2 regions of the Streptomyces sp. NPDC012510 genome follow, and region 2 is predicted to be linked to the other one. Evidence: riboswitches for the same ligand, from Rfam matches in the RefSeq annotation. Region 2 holds a riboswitch; the other holds the start of a gene.
The links. A riboswitch is a leader RNA that binds a small molecule or an ion and turns the genes downstream of it on or off. The one in region 2 is predicted to bind cyclic di-AMP.
Positions count from the first base shown of each region.

Region 1: it holds a riboswitch for cyclic di-AMP, as region 2 does, so the genes downstream of both, ACFY9I_RS14235 (NlpC/P60 family protein) here and ACFY9I_RS24515 (peptidoglycan DD-metalloendopeptidase family protein) in region 2, are expected to answer to the same signal.

Region 1 is NZ_JBIBEN010000006.1:347,550-352,936, reverse strand. It holds gene pcrA (DNA helicase PcrA) at 1-1,152, opposite strand, end outside; cyclic di-AMP (ydaO/yuaA leader) riboswitch at 1,405-1,565, shown strand; gene ACFY9I_RS14235 (NlpC/P60 family protein) at 1,574-2,800, shown strand; gene ACFY9I_RS14230 (hypothetical protein) at 2,858-3,211, opposite strand; gene ACFY9I_RS14225 (NlpC/P60 family protein) at 3,667-4,740, shown strand; gene ACFY9I_RS14220 (LuxR C-terminal-related transcriptional regulator) at 4,903-5,387, opposite strand, start outside.
Region 2 is NZ_JBIBEN010000013.1:142,928-148,314, forward strand. It holds gene ACFY9I_RS24500 (GNAT family N-acetyltransferase) at 1-955, opposite strand, end outside; gene ACFY9I_RS24505 (HPr family phosphocarrier protein) at 1,156-1,437, shown strand; gene ACFY9I_RS24510 (FCD domain-containing protein) at 1,601-2,305, opposite strand; gene ACFY9I_RS24515 (peptidoglycan DD-metalloendopeptidase family protein) at 2,571-3,359, opposite strand; cyclic di-AMP (ydaO/yuaA leader) riboswitch at 3,372-3,546, opposite strand; gene ACFY9I_RS24520 (insulinase family protein) at 3,761-5,149, opposite strand; gene ACFY9I_RS24525 (insulinase family protein) at 5,146-5,387, opposite strand, start outside.

The DNA.
Region 1 (5,387 bases), on a different contig from region 2:
GGGGCGGCGGGACTCGTTGCGCTCGATGACCGCGTTGGCGGCGGACAGGATCGTCTGCGTGGAACGGTAGTTCTGCTCCAGCAGGATCGTCGTCGCGTTCGGGTAGTCCTCCTCGAACTGGAGGATGTTGCGGATGGTCGCGCCGCGGAACGCGTAGATCGACTGGTCGGCGTCACCCACGACACACAGTTCGGCGGGCGGCACGTCCCACTCGTTGGGCGGTACGTCGGCGGGGTGCTCGGAGGTGCCAACCAGTTCCCTGACCAGGGCGTACTGCGCGTGGTTGGTGTCCTGGTACTCGTCGACGAGGACATGGCGGAAGCGGCGGCGGTAGTGCTCGGCGACGTCCGGGAAGGCGCGGAGCAGGTTGACCGTCGTCATGATCAGGTCGTCGAAGTCGAGCGCGTTGGCCTCACGGAGGCGGGACTGGTAGAGCGCGTAGGCCTGGGCGAGGGTTTTCTCGAAGCCGTCGGAGGCCTGGGCGGCGAAGTCCTCCTCGTCGATCAGCTCGTTCTTCAGGTTCGAGATCTTGGCGCTGAAGGACTTGGGCGGGAAGCGCTTGGGATCCAGGTCCAGATCACGGCAGACGAGCGCCATCAGCCGCTTGCTGTCGGCGGCGTCGTAGATCGAGAAGGAGGACGTGAAGCCGAGCTTCTTCGACTCGCGCCGGAGGATCCGTACGCACGCGCTGTGGAAGGTCATGACCCACATCGCGTTCGCGCGCGGGCCCACGAGGTGCTCGACGCGCTCCTTCATCTCACCCGCGGCCTTGTTGGTGAAGGTGATCGCGAGGATCTGGCCCGGGTGGACCTGCCGCTCGCCGAGCAGATGAGCGATGCGATGGGTGAGCACACGGGTCTTGCCGGAGCCGGCGCCGGCCACGATGAGCAGGGGGGAGCCGGCGTGCACCACGGCCGCGCGCTGGTTCTCGTTCAGCCCGTCGAGGAGCGCCGCCGCGTCCAGGGCGGGGCGGGGGGCGCCGTCGCGGTAGTACGCGTCCCGGTCGGGCGGCACGTCGAACTTCCCGCCGAACAGATCGTCCGGAATCGACTCCGGTACGTGATCGTCCTCGGGCGGCGGCGGGGGCTCCTCCGCGTGGCCGCGGGGGGCCTGGAGGTCCGCCAGGAAGCTGTCGTCAAAGAGGCTGCTCATCGCTGTCCGAGTCTAGGCGCCCGCACTGACAGCGCGGGGCCGCCCCGGGAAGTCCGCACCGCATACGCACCGTGCCCATGTCGCGACGCCGAGCGATCGAGCGTATCGCCTATCGCGCCGAAGAGGCTAAGGTCACGAAAACGTATCGGGCATATCGAACATCAACCTTCACAGGGACCACACGAGTTGGCTAGCGTTTTGACAGGCCGTACGACCCAACCGGCGAACCTCGCCGGGCCGCACGGCCCCGCCGAGTCCGGCACGCCTCCCGTGGCAGCCGGAGCCGGGGACCCACCGATCTCCGGGGTGAATCGACCCGACCGCCGCCCGCGGCGAGGGTCGTAGGGCAAACCTTCCGAAAGCATGCGCCCGAACCCGACAGCTAACTCGGTAGGCGGAGTACGGAAGGAGTCGCCGAACCATGGCGCACCGCAAGCCGCGCCCGGCCGGCCGGACGCGCGCGGGCATACGCACGCCCGCGCTCGCCACGGCCGCCCTCACCTCCGTGGCCCTGCTCTCCCAGACGGCCACCGCCGCCCCGTCGACGGACGACAAGCCGAGCCTGGAGGAGGTCGAGAAGAAGGTCGACGACCTCTACCGTCAGGCCGGGTCGGCGACCGAGAACTACAACGCGGCAAAGGAGAGGACGACCAAGCAGAAGAAAAAGGTCGAAACCCTCCTCGATGACGTCGCCCAGCGCACGGACAAGCTCAACGAGGCGCGGGAGCAACTCGGTTCGTTCGCGGCCGCCCAGTACCGCACGGGCGCCGCCGCCCCCGACGGGGCGTCGTTGCTCCTGGCTGACAGCCCGCAGGACTACCTCGACCAGACCCAGCTCATGGACCGCTTGACGGACCGTCAGCAGGGCACCGTGGACGCGTACGTCACGCAGCAGGCCGAGGCGGCCGAACAGCGCCGGCAGGCGACCGACAGCCTCGACCAGCTCACCGAGTCACAGAACGCACTCAAGGCCGGCAAGGCCAAGGTTCAGGCGAAGCTCGCCGAGGCCCGCGAACTGCTGTCCACCCTCACCGCCGAGGAGCGGACCCGGCTCGCCGCGATCGAACAGCGGGAGCAGGAGGAGGCCGAGCGCAAGGCGCGGGAACTGGCACGGCAGCAGGCGGCAGCCCAGACGACCCAGGAAGCCCAGGAGGCGCAGGGGGCCACCACAGCAGCGCCCCGGGAGGCCACGGGGACGGCTCAGGGGGCTACGGGAGCCACGGGAGCCACCCAGGAGGAACCCTCCGCCGGCACCGAGAGCACCACCCCGGCCGAAGACTCCACCTACGCCTCGAAAGCCGCCAAGGCCCTCGCCTTCGCCCGCGCGCAGATCGGCAAGCCGTACGTCTGGGGCGCGACCGGCCCCGGCTCCTACGACTGCTCCGGCCTCACCCAGGCCGCCTGGAAGGCCGCGGGCGTCGACCTCCCCCGCACCACCTACGAGCAGGTCGACGCCGGCACCACGGTCTCCCTCGCCAACGCCAGGCCCGGCGATTTGATCTTCTTCTACGACAACATCGGCCACGTCGGCCTCTACATCGGCAACGGCATGATGATCCACGCCCCGAAGCCGGGGACGTACGTCCGCGAGGAATCCGTCTTCTACGACGGGGAGTCGTCGATCCACAGCGTGGTGCGGCCTGCGTAGCCGACGGGGGCACGGCTCGGCGACGCTCCTGCCCCCCGGCTCACGCCGTGCGAGCCCTCAGGTCCAGAGCACCGCGATGAAGACGTTCGCGGTGGTCAGCGCGCCCACCAGCCCGAACAGCGGCTTGTCCACCGTGCCCTCGTCCCGTTTGACGTAGACCAGTCCGAGGATCACGATCAGCAGCGCCAGCTTGACGCCGATCTTGATGTTGTCGACAGGCTGGTCGTCGGCCTGGTTCAGGCCGACGAGGACGGCGCCTGTGACCAGCATGACGAGCGCGCCGTGGAGCATCGCCGGGACGAAGCGGGCCGTGCCCTGCCCCATGGCCCTCATCTGGGTGAGGAAGCCCCCGAGCAGGGAGGCGATGCCGATGATGTGGAGGGCGACGAAGAGGTGGATGAGTACGTCCATGGGCGGAGCCTAATGAGAGGGGCGCCTTCGGTCGGGCACCGGGGCGGCCGCCGAAAACCCGTACCGATCTTGCATATATGCGCCCTATAGCACCGCCGCACCTGCGCCCGGTCCGAAATGCCCGCATCGGTCATCGCACAGCGTGAAGTCAGCGACGGCGGGAAGGGATCGCGGTCACATACGGTCACCTCCCGGTCGGTGCAAGCCAGTTCCGTACAAGACCCCACCGGGCCGCCGCAGCCAGGTTTACCGTCCTCCAGCAGGTGACCGGCTCCCCACCGCCGCCCGGGCCAGGGGCGGCAGTCGGACACCACCGCCGAGAAAGGTCCGGCGGCGTCCCGCTCCCCCTGTGCGGGCCGCCGCCGGACGCGTAACCGCTCCCCCAGGCGGTCCGTACGGACAGACCGATGTTCGTACAACGGACGGCGGTCGTACGGAGAGGACATGGAGTCCACGTGGCAGCGCACCGCAAGCCCAGACAGCGCTCGCTCGGCGGCCAAACGGTCCGCACGGCCGCGACCGTCGCCCTCGCGGGCGCGGCGACCGCGACCGGTTTCGACGGCACCGGGCACGCCGATCCACAGCTCACGCCTGAGCAGGTCAAGGCGAGGGTGGAGAAGCTGTACCAGGAGGCGGAGGTCGCCACCGAGAAATACAACGGCGCGAAGGAGAAGGCCGACAAGGCGCAGGAAAACCTCGAGGAACTGCGCGACCAGGCCGCCCGCCGGACCGATCGACTCAACTCGGCGCGGGACGAACTCGGTTCCCTGGCCGCAGCGCAGTACCGGAGCGGAAGTATCGATCCCTCCTGGCAGCTCGCGCTCTCCACCGATCCGGACCAGTACCTGGACGGCGCCGCCTTCGTCGAGCGGGTCGGCAGCCGTCAGGCGGCCGATGTGTCCAGCGTGCGGAAGCAACTGCTGGAGATCGAACGGCTGCGCGGAGCCGCCCGCGTGGAACTGGGCACGCTCAAGACCCGTCAGACGGAACTGAAACGGCACAAGAAGACCGTCACCTCTAAACTGACCACCGCGCGACAGCTCCTAGACCGGCTCAGCACCGAGGACCGGGCACGGTTCGACACCACCGGCGGCGCCCCGGGGCGCGCCTCGCGTACCTCCGCCTCGTCCCGGCGTGACTTCACCGGCCCGGCCTCCCCCGCCACCGTCCATGCCTCCGACTCCCGCGCCGCCGCGGCCGTCTCCTACGCCTACACCAAGATCGGCAGCCCGTATGTCTGGGGTGCCACCGGCCCCAACGCCTTCGACTGTTCCGGGCTCACCCAGGCCGCCTACCGCTCGGCCGGCATCTCGCTCCCCCGCACCACCTACGCCCAGATCAACGCAGGCCGACGCGTCGCCCGCTCCGAACTCCGCCCGGGCGACCTCGTCTTCTTCTACTCCGGCATCAGCCACGTCGGCATCTACATCGGCAACGGTCAGATGATCCACGCCCCCAACCCGTCCGCCCCGGTACGCGTGGCCCCACTCGACGAGATGCCGTTCGCGGGGGCTACGCGGGTGGCTTGAGCGGGCGGGGAGATCGGTCCGTGCAAGCCATTGCCCATCGGCTCTGTTCGCCTCTCCCCTCCCGAACGACCGAACGACCGAACGACCGAACGGCGGCCGGTCGCCGGCTCGCACGACTGCGACGACGTGAGCCCGCCGCCCCGGCACAGTGGGCGAGGGCTGTCAGACCAGGCGTCGAGCCGTCGCCCACCTCGTCAGCTCGTGACGGTTGGACAGCTGCAACTTCCGCAGAACGGCCGAGACATGGGACTCCACCGTCTTCACGGAGATGTAGAGCTGCTTGGCGATCTCCTTGTACGCGTAGCCCCGGGCGATGAGGCGCAGCACTTCGCGCTCGCGCTGGGTGAGCCTGTCGAGGTCCTCGTCGACGGGCGGGGCGTCGGTGGAGGCGAAGGCGTCGAGCACGAAGCCGGCCAGACGTGGGGAGAAGACCGCGTCGCCGTCCTGGACCCGGAAGATCGAGTCCACAAGGTCGGAGCCGGTGATCGTCTTGGTGACATAGCCCCGCGCACCGCCCCGGATCACACCGATCACGTCCTCCGCCGCGTCCGACACGGACAGGGCGAGGAATCGGACCGGCTGCTCGGTGTCCGCCATCAACGCCGAACAGCGACGCAGCACTTCGACACCGCCGCCACCTGGCAGAT
Region 2 (5,387 bases):
GGCGCTCGCGCCCCTCGGGTCCGCTCTCGGCGTACCCGGCGGAGACGACCACGAGCCCCTGCACGCCGTGCTCCCCGCACTCGGCGACGACCTCGGGGACATGGGCCGCCGGGACCGCGACGACCGCTAGGTCGACGGGGCCCTCGATGTCGGTGACCGAGCGGTGGGCGGGGACCCCGCCGAGTTCCTTCTCGTCCTCGCCGAGGGCCTTGTTCACCGCGTACAGCCGTCCGGTGAAGCCCGCGCCCAGGAGGTTGGCGAGGACGCCGCGGCCGACGCCGCCCGGTGCGCGCCCGGCGCCGACGACGGCGACCGAGCCGGGGGCGAGCAGCCGCTGGACGGACCGGGCCTCGGCGCGCTGCTCCCGTGCGCGCTGCACGGCGACGGAGCGGTCTGTGGGCTCCAGGTCGAACTCCAGGCGTACGACGCCGTCCTCGAAGCTGCGCTTCTGCTGGTACCCGGCGTCGGTGAAGACTTTGATCATCTTGGTGTTGGCCGGCAGCACCTCGGCGGCGAAGCGTCTGATGCCGCGTTCGCGGGCGACCGCGGCGATGTGTTCAAGAAGGGCGGAGGCGACGCCTCTGCCCTGGTGGGCGTCCTGGACGAGGAAGGCGACCTCGGCCTCGTCGGCCGGTGCGGACGCGGGCATTCCGTCGGCGCCGATCCGGTCGTAGCGTACGGTGGCGATGAACTCACCGCCGACGGTGGCGGCGAGCCCCACCCGGTCCACGAAGTCGTGGTGCGTGAAGCGGTGGACGTCCTTGGCGGACAGGCGAGGGTACGGCGCGAAGAAGCGGTAGTACTTCGACTCGTCCGAGACCTGCTCGTAGAAGCTGACGAGACGCTCGGCGTCATCAACGGTGATGGGCCTGATGCGTGCGGTGCCGCCGTCGCGCAGCACCACGTCGGCCTCCCAGTGGGCGGGGTACTCGTGCCGGTCCGACGAGGTCTGCATGAGCCCCAGAGTACGGCTCGCGTCCGACAGCGGCGCGGGGCAGTCTGGGGAGGCACAACAGAAGCACAACACAAGCGCGACAGCCGGTTCGTGGTCAGGCCGTGGGCCCGTTCCGGTGCGTCGCCCCATATGGGAAACTGGTCTAGACAACCGGTCTAGACCTCTCTGCAGCACCCGAGACACCTGAAGGGCAGCATCACATGGCTGAGCGCCGCGTCAACGTCGGCTGGGCCGAGGGCCTCCACGCCCGCCCCGCATCCATCTTCGTCCGGGCCGCCACGGCCTCCGGTATCCCCGTGACGATCGCCAAGGCCGACGGCAACCCCGTCAACGCGGCCTCCATGCTGGCGGTCCTGGGCCTGGGCGCCCAGGGCGGCGAGGAGATCGTGCTCGCCTCCGACGCCGAGGGGGCGGACATCGCGCTGGACCGTTTGGCGAAGCTCGTGGCCGAGGGGCTCGAGGAGCTCCCCGAGACGGTCTGAGCGAACCGGCGACGAAAGCGGGAAACCCGTAAGGCCTGAAAGGCCTCCCGCACACACTCGAAGGGCTCGTCCGAATTACCGGGCGGGCCCTTCTCCTTTTCGTTCTGCGGGCAGCGGAAAAATGCCCCTCGAATTTCTGCTCTCTTTGTATACGGCTCTCGTGTTAATGTCGCAGGCTCGGCATGTTTACGGGGTGTTGCGAAGTCCTCACACGATCGGGTCGCTCCGCCCCGCCCGGCCCGGCGGGAAAGCGGAGCCGGTGTGCGGCGGTGGCGCGCTCGGTGTGCAGCGCGGTGATCGTCCTGGCCCGCTCGCTGTCGCCGCGCGCGACCGCGTCCACGATGCCGCCGTGCTCCGCCCAGGACTCCGCGGGGTTGGCCGGCGCCTCGACCGCGTACATCCAGGCGATCTTGTGCCGCAACTGGGCGAGGGTCGAGGTCAGCGCGGGGCTGCCGGACGCCTGTGCGAGCGTCTCGTGGAACCAGCCGCCCAGCGAGCGCAGATCCTCGCTGTTGCCCCTCCTGGCCCGCTCCTGCCCCAGCCTCACCAGGCCGCGCAACACCTTGAGATGCGCCTCCGTGCGGCGCTGGGCGGCGCGGGCGGCACCGAGCGGCTCCAGCAGCATCCGCATCTCCAGCAGGTCCGCGGCCTCCTGCTCGGTCGGCTCGGCCACACACGCGCCCGCGTGCCGGCGGGTCACCACGAACCCTTCGGCCTCCAGCGTACGCAGCGCCTCGCGTACGGGGACCCGGCTGACGCCGTACCGGCGGGCGAGCAGTTCCTCGGTGAGGCGGCTGCCGCGCTCGTAGACACCCGCGACGATGTCGTCGCGAATAGCCGTGCATACCGAGTGCGCCGGAATACGCATGACCGACCTCCGCCTTAATCCCCGTGAAACGTCGATGATTGACGTGTGTTCCAGCGACTCTATTGCAGAGAGCCGGAATTTCCGATGGCGGGCCGGAATCCATGGATATTTTTTGGACAGGAGGCGCGCCGCTCAGGACGTGCCTCACTCCGACGTGCCTCACTCCGACGTGTGTCACTCGCGACAGGAGCCACGGCGGAGTACGCACAACGAGGAAAGCCCCGGCTCGTGAGCCGGGGCCTCCCGCGAGGAACTGAGCGACGCGTCAGACGTTCACGCCGTGCGAGCGCAGATAGGCGGCGGGGTCGATGTCCGAGCCGTACTCGGCCGTCATACGGGCCTCGAAGTGCAGATGCGCGCCGGTGACGTTGCCGGTCGCACCAGAGAGGCCGATCTGCTGGCCGGGGGTGACCGTCTGGCCGACGGAGACGCCGATGGACGACAGGTGGCCGTACTGGGTGTAGGTGCCGTCGTTCATCTTGATGACGATGTTGTTGCCGTACGCGCCACCCCAGCCCGCCTCTACGACGGTGCCGGAGCCGACCGCGAGGACGGCGGTGCCGGAGGCGGCGTGGAAGTCGACGCCCGTGTGGCTGCCGGAGGACCAGACGGCCCCGCCGGCCTTGTAGCCGGTGGAGATGTAGGAGCCGCTGATGGGGGCCACATAGGAGTTGAGGCGCTCGCGCTCGGCGGCACGGGCGGCGCGGGCCTTGATCTCCTCGCGCTCCTTGGCGGCGGCACGTTCCTGCTCGGCCTTCTCGGCGGCGGCCTTGCGGGCCTCCTCCTGCGCCTTCTTCTTGACCTCGGCCACCTCGGCGGCCTGCTGCTGGGCCGCGGCCTGGGCGTCGACCTGGTCGGCGACCGTGTCGCCGAGGGTGATGATCTGGTTCAGGCCGGTCTGCTCGGCGGTGGGCTCCTCCGCGGCGAGCGCGGGGGCGGCCAGGGTGCCGATGACACCGGTGGTGGTGAGAGCGGCGACGCCCACGTTCCTCGTGGTCGCGCGCTTCGCACGGCCGGGGCGGCGGTGCTTCCCGGGGGCGCGGGTGAACGCCATGAAGTGGCTGGTCCTTTCCTTCCCTCTCGCCTACCGGGTTAGCTGACGGGTTCGGAGCAGGAAGGTCTCCTACGGCTGCCCCCCGTTTCGCGTCGCTCCGCGAAGGGCACCCGATTCACCCCAGGGACTGCGGTGGGTCCCCGGCTCCCCTGGCTCGCGCCATGCGGGGACTCGGCGATGACTGTCCGGTGCCGCGGCTGCGGCGAACTGCTGACGAACAGCCGGACCGACGCTAAGCGGGCCGTCTGCGAAATAACAAACGCATCACGGGTTTTGAGGCGTACGCCACAGGGCAGACGTGCGCCCTCCGCCATCAATACGGACAAACGAGGGCCCTGGTGACTCTTTCGTCACCAGGGCCCCATAACCCGCGTGCTCGCGGCCAGGTTCCGCTCGGCGTTCTACTCGGCCGGTACGACGGTGACTTCGCCGATGCCGAGGGCCCTCACCGGCTCCTCGATCTGCGCGGCGTCACCGACGAGGACGGTCACCAGACGGTCCACCGGGAAGGCGCTCACCGCGGCCGCGGTGGCCTCCACCGTGCCCGTGGCGGCGAGTTGGCGGTACAGCGTCGACTGGTAGTCGTCCGGCAGGTACTGCTCGACCTGGTCGGCCAGCGTGCTCGCCACGGCCGCGGCCGTCTCGAACTTGAGCGGGGCGACCCCGACGAGGTTCTGAACGGCGATGTCTCGTTCGGCGTCGGTCAGGCCCTCGGCGGCGAGGGTGCGCAGCACCGTCCACAGGTCCTCGAGCGCCGGCCCGGTGTTGGGCGTGTCGACGGAGCCGCTGATGGCGAGCATCGCGATGCCCGAGCCGTCGGGCGCGGAGCGCAGCACCTGGCCGAAGGCGCGCACCCCGTAGGTGTAGCCCTTCTCCTCGCGCAGAACGCGGTCCAGGCGGGAGGTGAGGGTGCCGCCCAGGCAGTAGGTGCCGAGCACCTGGGCCGGCCAGACCCGGTCGTGGCGGTCGGCGCCCACCCGGCCGATGAGCAGCTGTGTCTGGACGGAGCCGGGCCGGTCCACGATGATCACCCGTCCGGTGTCGTCGGCGGTCACCGACGGCACGGGGCGCGGCTTGGCCGGGGAGCCGGTCCAGGCGCCCAGGGTCTCGCCGAGCAGGGCGTCGAGGTCGACGCCGGTGAGGTCGCCGACGACCACGGCGGTGGCCGTCGCGGGGCGTACGTGCTTCTCGTAGAAGGCGCGTACGGCCGCGGAGTCGATGCCCTGAACGGTCTCCTCGGTGCCCTGGCGGGGGCGTGACATGCGTGAGTCGGCCGGGAACAGCCGCTTGGACAGCTCCTTGGCGGCCCGGCGGCCCGGGTTGGCGGTCTCGTGCGGGATCTCGTCGAGCCGGTTGGCCACGAGCCGCTCGATCTCGCTGTCGTCGAACGCGGGTGCCCTGAGGGCGTCGGCGAGCAGGCCGAGCGCCTTCGCCAGCCGCGACACGGGCACTTCGAGGGAGAGGCGTACGCCGGGGTGGTCGGCGTGCGAGTCGAGGGTGGCACCGCACCGCTCCAGCTCTGCGGCGAACTCCTCGGCGGAGTGCTTGTCGGTCCCCTCGGAGAAGGCCCTGGTCATGATGGTGGCCACGCCGTCCAGGCCGGCGGGCTCGGCGTCCAGGGGCGCGTCCAGGAGCACCTCGACGGCGACGACCTGCTGGCCGGGACGGTGGCAGCGCAGCACGGTCAGGCCGTTGTCCAGGGTGGAGCGCTCGGGCGCCGGGAACGCCCAGGGCCTGGCCTCGCCGGCCTGGGGCTGTGGGTGGAAGTCCATGGTCGCGAGCTCGGTCACTTCGCCGACTCCTCGTTCTCGTCGGTGGTTTCGTCGGCCTGAGCCGCGGCGGCGTCCTCTTCGCCGTCCTCTTCGTCGGCGACGGGCTCATAGACGAGCACCGCGCGGTTGTCGGGCCTCAGACGCGCCTTGGCGATCTCCTGGACCTCCTCGGCGGTCACCTCCAGGACACGGTCGACGGCGGTGAGGGCAAGCTTCGGGTCGCCGAAGAGGACCGCGAAGCGGCACAGTTCGTCGG